DNA from 2 places in the Corynebacterium lactis RW2-5 genome. Region 1 is predicted to be linked to the other one. Evidence: predicted binding sites of a transcription regulator. Region 1 holds the regulator's gene; the other holds the start of a gene.
The links. Region 1 encodes LexA, which represses DNA repair genes until DNA is damaged. Its sites were predicted from a motif close to CGAACANNTGTTCG; they were not measured.

Region 1 (4,871 bases):
CGCCTTCTACGACTCAAAGATTCCTGCCTCGGTTACCACCGCCGCCCATTTCGACAGGTGGTGGAAAACGTCCAAAAAAAAGAATCCTGAACTACTCGACTTCAACCCGGCACGACTTCTCAACCCCGACGCGGGCGATATCGACGCCAATGCGTTCCCAGAGATGTGGCAGCAAGGCTCACTCGATTTCAACTTGACTTACAAGTTCGAGCCTGGCGCCGACGACGACGGTGTTACTCTGCGCGTTCCTGTCCCGTTGCTCGCAGGATTAAAGGAGGAAGGTTTCGATTGGCTTATTCCCGGACTGCGCACCGAACTTGCAGAAGCACTTATACGGACTCTGCCGAAAACCCTGCGCAAGTCTGTAGTCCCAGCACCCGATTTTGCGCGGCTGGCGCTGGCACGGATGACCCCATACTCGGGGCGATTTGCAGATGTCTTCGCAGATAGCCTGCGTACCCTGGGTGGCTCAGGAATCAATGGCGATGACTTCGAGCCTTCGAAGCTACCTCCTCATCTTCGTTTCAACTTTGCCGTAGTTAATCGTCACGGTGATGTCATCGACCAGTCGCGCGAGCTAGCAGTGTTGCAGCAAAAGCATGCTAAAGCTGTTACGACTGCAGTATCAAAACGTGGGCAGGCGGCAGCACACGAGGTCGTCAAGAAGTGGACTAACGAAAATCTAGGCACGGTGTCGGAGACGGTTCGTAGCACTGTCGATGGCCAAACCGTCACAATGTATCCGACTTTGATTGCGACTGCCGATGGCGTTTCGGTTGAGGTAGTCCCAACCAAGGCTCAAGCCGAGTCGACGCTAGTGACTACGAACCTCACCATGCTGCTGCGAGAATGCGCCGTAAACGTTTCCCAAATGGTTAAGGGTTTGCCTCTCCAGCAACGCGTCGGTATCGATGCGTGGCCGCATGGTGGCGCAGCTGGGCTAGTCGAAGATTGCCGAATCACAGTCGTTCGCGACCTGATGATGGAGCATGGAGGCCCTGTCCGAGACCCGGACGAATTCCGTGTTTTGACCGACGCAGTGCAAGGCAGCGTCGCTTCGGGGGTGCGGCAATTGGTTGTCGGTATCGCTAAGGCAATGCCAGCTTTCGTCACAGTTGAGCAGCAACTAGAGCGCTGGGACGGCGATGCAATCGATGACATGAGGCGCCAATTAGACTTCATGTTGCCCAAGGGCGCGGTAGCTAAACATGGGTGGACGCATTTACGCCACCTCCCGCGGTATCTCGAAGCAATGCAAATCAGGCTTGAGGAGATGAACGTTTCGCCGGATCGCGATGCTGATCGCGAAGACGAAGTCACGGAGGCGCGAGTATATCTCGAAGAAAAGTTGAAAAAATTACCAAAGGCAAAGATGAACTCAACCGAAGTCCGAGAGATACAGTGGCTCATTCAAGAACTACGCGTAAGCCTATTCGCGCAGCGTCTCGGAACTGCACAGACTGTCTCCCTAACCCGAATTAAGAAGAAGATAGACAAGTTGCGATAAAAAGTGGCGCAATGCAGTGCTGCCCCACTCTACCGGTCGGCTGACGGAAAGCCCGTATTTTGGGCTATCCCGCCGGCGGTTCCTCTGCACTAATTTCTCTGCGTAAGCTCGCAATTTCGCGAGCGAAGTCATCGGCTGAGGTGAAGGATTTGTAGACCGACGCAAATCGCAGATAACCAACCTCATCGAGCTCACGCAGTGGCTCCAGAATTGCAAGGCCGATATCGTTCGAATCGATGCGAGGAGTACCTTTTTCCCGCAAACGCTCTTCGACCTTTTGCGCGAGTTTTTTCAATTGAGATTCAGAGACTTCACGTCCCTGACAGGCACGACGGACACCACGAATGACCTTTTCCCGGTCAAATTCCTCTGGAACCCCGTCCCGTTTAACCACCATCAATTGTGACCGTTCGATAGTTGAAAAACGCCGATGACAGTTCAAACACTCCCGCCTCCTGCGAATCCCCATTCCATTGTCAATCAGGCGTGAGTCAAGGACACGAGTCTGTTCATGGTGGCAAAACTGGCAATGCACGGCATCTAGTCTACTGCGTCGAGTATGAAGCAAATGCTGGAGCTGGAGGTTGATTCAAAGACTCACCCGAATTCGCAAGCATGGAGCCAAACAGACCAAAACCAGTGCCAAGCACAATAGTCCAACCAACGAGCGCCTTAGACAACCTGCCGTCGGGAACCATCGCCGGAACCTGCGAAGTAGCGCGACTAACTGCAACACCGGGGCGCCCGTAGGACATTTCAGTCTTATCCGGACGGGAGCGATCAAAACTGGATCTAGCGACCCGACACTGAATTGCTGTACGACGAGCTGGTTTCCTCCGGTCCTCCGCAACAGAAGTCCTACGCTGAGATTTCATAGACCTTTCGCCCCACACGACAGTGCGAGGGCTGCTGCGCGGACCAATGAACTTAACTGGCGTGTCAACCGACGCGAAAGCAACGTGCGAATTGGTGCTGGAATCTAGAGCATTAAGCGTTTCGATCGACATAAGTTGGTGCCCCTTTCTGGCCGGTTCGTTGTAAATCTTCTAAAGCCCCTAAGCACTGTGCGGTGTTTAGGATTCGAGTCCCTTCAACAGACCCCCGACATACGCTTGCCCAGGAATCAAGGACGCTCTGAACTCTAGGGTGACTTCCGGGCTGATTTTTCGAAAATAACACTAGATACAAACAGCTGTTCGATTGCATGCTATGTTCGATTTATAACACCATGTTCGAAAGATGTCCAGCGACGGGCGTAATTATTTTCGAATATATTGGTTGAAACGCAGGTCACTCAGCCCAACCCCATCCATCGGGTTCGAAAATCTTAAGAGATCTCCCCCACGTACGGGAACTTTCGAACGCTTTGGGGTAAACTAATTTTCGAACGCATGCACACGAAGGGCTGCTCGCTACCATTCTTTTATTGAGGTTCGAACGCCCACCCACACCGCCCGATTAATCGAAATTGAGGGGATATGACCATGACTCCTAAGAAAAAGGGAAGCCTGAAAACCCTTACTGAGCGGCAGCGCCGAATTCTCGATGTTATTTCTGATGCCGTCGTTTTGCGCGGTTATCCGCCAAGCATTCGAGAAATCGGAGATGCCGTTGGCCTCAACTCCACGTCATCGGTTGCTTACCAGTTAAAGGAGCTGGAGAAGAAAGGTTTCCTCCGACGCGACCCCCACAAGCCGCGCGCCGTGAACGTACGCGACTCTAAGTCTTCCGCAGGTAGCTTCACTCCAGTGAAGCCCGGACCAAAGCCCCAGCAGGACTCAGGGACCCCTGAGCTTCCAGAGGATATGCCCGAACCGATTTACGTTCCTATTGTGGGACAGATCGCGGCAGGAAATCCGATCCTCGCCGAACAACACGTCGAGGCCCACATGGCCCTCCCTATGGAAATTACCGGCAGCGGCCAGCTCTACCTCCTGAAGGTTGTCGGTGATTCGATGATTGACGCGGGAATCCTCGATGGAGATTGGGTTGTTGTCCGCTCCCAGAATGTCGTGGAGCAAGGTGATTTTGTCGCTGCTCTCTTCGAAGACGAAGCAACTGTGAAAGAGTGGCATGAAGACGCTGCCGGAAAATGGCTAATGCCACACAATAGGGCATTCGATCCCCTCCCTGCAGAGCGCGCTCGGATCCTGGGCAAGGTCGTAAGCGTTCTACGCAGTCTCTGATTACGCTCCGGACCCAAAGTTCTCGAGTTAAACGGGCCCCACATCGTGTCGTCTGACGTCGGCATCCAAGTAGGCGCGCTTGCCCACCCCCAGACGAGCCTTCCGAATCCGCGTATTGCCTGCTGTATCCCACCCCTAAAAACAACATTTCTTTGCCCGTAACCACACAAAACGGGCATAATTCTAGCTGTAGCTATTTTTGGAGGCGTCGCTATGTATGCAGAGGAACGACGTAGGAAGATTGCATCGCTGACTGCGGTGGAAGGTCGAGTCACCGTAGCCGATTTGGCAGAGGCGTTCGACGTTACAGCGGAGACAATCCGCCGAGATCTTGCTCAGCTAGATGCTGAAGGTGCAGTTCACCGAGTACATGGTGGTGCTGTCGCCACCCGTTCCTTCCAGACGGTGGAATTCACTGTCGCCGCGCGTAAAAATGCGCAGAAGGACGCAAAATTGTCCATCGCCCGGCTTGCCGCAGAATGTCTGCCAGAAGACGGTGGCGGTGTATTCCTCGATGCAGGCACTACCACTGAGGCCCTAGCCGATTTGATGGTCCACTCCCCTGATAGTCGCCGTTGGACTGTCGTGACCAACTCCTTACCGAACGCAATGACGCTTGCTGCGTCCAATCGGATTGAACTTCAACTGCTTGGCGGGCAAGTCCGAGTGATTACTCAAGCAGTCGTCGGGGACGCTGCTCTACGTACCCTTGCCGTGATGCGCGCAGATGTGGCTTTCATCGGTTCTAATGCGCTCACGATTGATCACGGCTTATCCACTGCAGATCCTCAGGAAGCTGCTGTAAAACGCGCAATGATTACCAACGCACGCAAAGTGGTAGTAATGGCTGACTCGACAAAGCTTGGCCGAGACTTCCTCGTCAGTTTTGCCTCTCTCGAGGATATTGACGTGGTTATTACTGACGAGTCTGCTCCTGAACAGTTCGTTGCTGACCTGAAAGATCATGGCGTCGAGGTCATGGTCGCCTCATGATTCTCACGCTCACGGTCAACCCCTCAATCGACCGTCTCGCACGCCTCGATACTGAACTGGTTCGGGGCGGAGTTTTCCGCTTGCCCATGTCGGAAGATATCGCCGGCGGCAAGGGAATTAATGTTTCTAAGGCCGTCCACTTTGCAGGAGAAGAGACACTCGCTCTCTACCCTGCGGCCGAGCAC
Region 2 (4,871 bases), 790 kb from region 1:
ATCTCATCCTTTGCACGGGAGTAGTCCTCCCAGCGGGTAATGGATTCGAGATCCATCGGCGAGAGCTTCCAGCGACGTAGCGGATCTTCACGGCGAGAGGTGAAGCGCGCCACCTGCTCCTCATCCGAGACGGAGAACCAGTACTTGCGCAGGATAATGCCGTCTTCGACCAGGAGGCGCTCGAAAATTGGGGCCTGGTGCAGGAATCGGCGGTACTCCTGTGAGGTGCAGAAGCCCATTACGCGCTCAACACCGGCACGGTTGTACCAAGAGCGATCGAAAATGACGATTTCGCCAGCGGTGGGAAGCTTCTCGACGTAGCGCTGGAAGTACCACTGCCCCTTCTCACGGCTGGTCGGCGCCGGCAGCGCCTCGACGCGGCAGGTGCGTGGGTTCAGGTACTGTGTAATGCGCTTAATGGCCGATCCCTTACCGGCCGCATCGCGCCCCTCCATGATGATGACAACGCGGGCGCCAGTCTCAACAACCCACTGCTGCATCTCGACGAGTTCTGCCTGGAGTTTCTTCAACTCCTTTTCGTAGGCCTTCTTGTTGAGTTTCGGTGGGCGCTGGACATCATCATTCTTCATGCTTTCAATCCTAACTTTTTGGTCCACCCAGTTCGAAACACAAAACCTGTGACTTACCCCTTCCCCGGGCCACGTTAGTTCTTGGAGTAGAACCGAAGAGTAATTTGTGCGACCAATCCGGCGAAGACCATGCCAATTAGAATCACAATTGGTGCTACGACCGCAATGTCGCCACTGGTCACCGGAGCAATCAGCTGAGCCTTGTACAGCCCCTCGAGCGCAGGGTCGACGACCGTCGCCTTGCCTGCGAACAGCGCGCCTACCGCCAGCAGTCCGCCGACCAGGGACGCGATGACAGCCTCAAGTACGAAAGGCGCCTGGGTAAACCAGCGACTAGCGCCGACCATACGCATAATCTCGACTTCTTTGCGCCTAGAAAATGCCGCGATCTGCACCATATTCGCGATCAGGAATACCGCGGCGAGAGCCTGGACCGCCGCGATCAGGAAAGTGGCGTTTCGCACCGCGTCCAGGTTGCGCGCGGTGTTTCCGACGTCTTCCTTCTGATCAGTGACATGGTCAACCTGCGGAAGGTCCCGAACCACATCGAGCGGACTAACATCCGTCGGGTCGCTCAGGCGCACCATCACGACGGCCGGCAGCGACTCCGGCGTGGCGTTCTGCACTAGCGCCGGGTCAGTGTCCTTGAACATCGCGACGAAGTGATCGAAGTTTTGCTGTCGGTTTCGGTAAGTGACCGACTCCACTCCACTTTCCTGCTCCAACTTGTCGACAATTTCTGCACAACCCGGAGAAGTACAAGCCGCATCACTCGCGGAAATTTCTTCACTAAGTTCAATCTGCACCTCAACCCGGTCGAGATACATGTCCTTTGTACGATTGGTCAGTTCTGTGACCAAAATTCCGGAAGCTAGTAGTGCCAGAGAAATCGCGGTGGTGATAATCATCGCGATTGTCATAGTCACGTTTCGCCCCAAAGAGGAAAACGCCTCACCAACCACAAAGCGAGTCTTCATTTTCTACAGTGCCTTTCGCAAAGTCTCAATTGTTCTCGATTAGTCTTCGATGAGGATTCTTAACGGCCCAGGCCGTAGATGCCCGTCGCGTCATCTCGCACTAAGCGCCCCAGCTCCAGCACCAGGACTCGCCTGCGCATCGCGTCGACAGCATCATTGTCGTGCGTCGACATAACTACGGTCGTTCCCATTCGATTGATGCGGTCCAGCAGCAACATGATGTCGCTAGAGGTTTCCGGATCGAGATTGCCCGTGGGCTCGTCGGCAAGCAGAATCAGCGGGCGGTTGACGAAGGCACGTGCGATAGCGACACGCTGCTGCTCACCGCCCGAGAGCTCGTGCGGATAGCGATTCGCCTTACCCTCGAGCCCGACCATTTCCAGCGTCTCCGGCACGGCCTTATCGATTTTTGCCTTGCTCTTACCGATAACCTGCAGCGCGAAAGCGACATTCTCATAGACGGTCTTCTTCGGCAGTAGGCGGAAGTCCTGGAACACGTAGCCAATTTTCTGCCTGAGCTTCGGAATGCTCCGTTGCGGAATCTTCGTGAGGTCCTGTCCCGCAACGATCAGTTTTCCGGAGTCCGCCTTTTCCTCACGAACCATCAGCCGCAGGAATGTCGACTTACCTGAGCCCGAAGGTCCGATAAGGAACACGAACTCGCCCTTGTCGATTTGGACCGAGACGTCATTGAGCGCCGGGCGAGTAGATGTCGAATAAGACTTGGTTACACCGTCGAATGTGATCACAGTAAGACACTGTATCCACAGCCATCACTTAAGTCACACCGGTTTGCACTTCTCTCATATTTTATACAAAGCCCTACCAGCCCCTTGCTTTATCGAATATCCATTCCTCTTTGGCCGGCGCAAACCTCACCCCAACAACACTCCGGAGCACCAGATTTCCCAGTATTAACACACTAAAGCATGAAGCTACGCCCTGGAGAAAACCTCTCACCCCACCCCCTTGAATCGAATTTCTTTTCGACTATAATAAAAAGCGGAAGTCAGATCAACGAGAGATTTGGGAATTTTCGGACACCAAGGCCAACAGCCACCGGGGGGAGCCGATGAGGCACAAAACCATTACCTACGAGGACACGCTGGCGGACTCGGCGCCACGTTTTCATCACGAGCTATCGGAGGAAGCTCCAGCAAAACTAGGGATACAGCGCAATCGTGTCGAGCTTGAACTTGCACTAGCATGCGCTCCGTCCTCACCCACGGAAGATGTCGAGGATCATGTTTCCCATGTCTCTGCCGCGCTGGGAATGTCTCGGGCACGCGCGATGCAATACGTCGATATCGGCATCCAGTTGAACCGGATGCCGAAACTGTGCCAGCTGCTTACGCAACGTGCCCACCTCCCTTTCCTCCATATGAGGACTATCGCGGACGCGGTTTTACCACTTCAGAACGCGGATACTGTGGCGGAGATTGAGCAGCGGCTCCTCGAATTCGTATCTCCCAGAAGGAACAATGAGGTCCTTCGCGGCGTGCGCAGTCTGCACCATTTCTTGCAAAACGTTATCGAGGAGTTCGCCCCCTTGCTGCGCCCTCGCGATATCCCGGGCGACTCCGTACCGGCCATTACCACAGCCGCCACCGAAAAAATTGGCGAGCACATCGGTTTCAGCAGTGGAGATGCGCTAACGGAGGTCTACATGGAACTAGCGCCAGAGCGCGCTCACGAGTTCGAGCTCATCCTCGACGAAATCGCGGCTGACCAGGATTGCACCAAAGTTGAAGCGCTGACCCATCTGATGCACGGCACTGTGGAGGTCACTGCCACGTTAAATCTCTACTGCCCTCTCACAGAAGAGAAGCCGCAGAAAGCGTGGATCGGCGGTCTCGGATGGATCAACCGCATCGCAACAGCCTCATGGCTCGACAGGGTCTCCAGCGTGCGTCTGATGGCGGACGAGACCGTGGAAGGATACACGCCCTCCGAGCGGCAGCGGACCTTCGTGCAAGGTCGCGACGGGACGTGCAGGTTTCCTGGCTGCGAGGTTGAGGCCACAAAATGCGACCTCGACCATATCGAACCCTACAACCACGAAGACCCCGAAAGTGGCGGCGCTTCCAGCACCCACAACCTTCACTGTTTATGCAGGAAGCACCACAACCTGAAAACTTCGGGACTCTGGAATGTCGCTCGCGAGATAGACGGCACGGAGTACTGGACATCGACAAAATCCGGAACCACCCTGGTAAGTCAGGAAAGCGGACCAATGGCCGGACACGGAAGATATTCCTACGAGATACGCAGAGTTAGAAAGGGGCAGACCCTCCGCGAATACAACCAACGCCGTCATGAACTACTACATGAGTCCAGAGTTCTAGTAGAACAGGCGAGAGCAGAATGCGGTTTCTAGCTCTCAGCCTGCTGCTCTGCCATTCGCCAACGAATGCCCGCTTCGAGGAAGCCGTCAATGTCGCCGTCCAAAACCGCTTGCGGGTTGTTGACCTCGAACTCGGTGCGAAGATCCTTGACCATCTGGTAGGGGTGCAGCACGTAGGAACGCATCTGGTTACCCCACGAAGCATTACCTCCGGCGCCCAGCGCATCGAGCTCGGCGCGCTCTTCCTGGCGCTTGCGCTCCAACAGCTTCGCCTGCAACACCCGCATGGCCGAAGCCTTGTTCTGATGCTGCGACTTCTCATTCTGACAGGTCACCACAATTCCCGTCGGGATATGCGTCAGGCGCACGGCGGAGTCCGTGGTGTTCACAGACTGTCCGCCAGGCCCCGAGGAACGGTACACATCGACGCGGATGTCCGTCTCCGGGATATCGATATGGTCGGTCTCCTCGACCACCGGCAGCACCTCAACCTCAGCAAACGACGTCTGGCGGCGACCCTGGTTGTCGAAGGGACTGATACGGACAAGCCTATGGGCTCCCTGCTCGACGGAGAGCGTGCCGTACATATATTCGCCATGCACGACGAAGGTCGCCGACTTAATACCAGCTTCCTCAGCGTAGGAAGTGTCGTAGACCTCGACCTTATTGCCGTTCTTATCGGCCCAGCGGAGGTACATGCGCATCAGCATCTCGGCCCAGTCAGCTGCATCCACACCACCAGCGCCGGAACGGATGTTAATCACTGCTTCACGCTCGTCGTAAGGCCCCGAAAGCATGGTCGTGACCTCGAGGGATTCGATGTCCCCGCGCAGTTCGGAACGTTCTGCATCCGCCAGCTCAACGGCGTCTGGGTCCTGTTCCTCCTCGGCGAGTTCGTACATGACCGCGACGTCGTCAAGCCGAGCGCGAATCGAAGCAATCTTCTTCATCTTTGCCTGC

Region 2: a site for LexA is predicted at 2,543-2,556, ahead of CLAC_RS08930 (HNH endonuclease signature motif containing protein). Genes of this name have one in related genera too.

What each region holds. Positions count from the first base shown of each region.
Region 1 covers NZ_CP006841.1:1,250,353-1,255,223, reverse strand. The annotation lists gene hrpA (ATP-dependent RNA helicase HrpA) at 1-1,507, shown strand, start outside; gene nrdR (transcriptional regulator NrdR) at 1,572-2,042, opposite strand; gene lexA (transcriptional repressor LexA) at 2,986-3,693, shown strand; gene CLAC_RS05475 (DeoR/GlpR family DNA-binding transcription regulator) at 3,907-4,686, shown strand; gene CLAC_RS05470 (1-phosphofructokinase family hexose kinase) at 4,683-4,871, shown strand, end outside.
Region 2 covers NZ_CP006841.1:2,041,149-2,046,019, forward strand. The annotation lists gene ppk2 (polyphosphate kinase 2) at 1-590, opposite strand, end outside; gene ftsX (permease-like cell division protein FtsX) at 665-1,567, opposite strand; gene ftsE (cell division ATP-binding protein FtsE) at 1,627-2,316, opposite strand; gene CLAC_RS08930 (HNH endonuclease signature motif containing protein) at 2,640-3,944, shown strand; gene prfB (peptide chain release factor 2) at 3,941-4,871, opposite strand, start outside.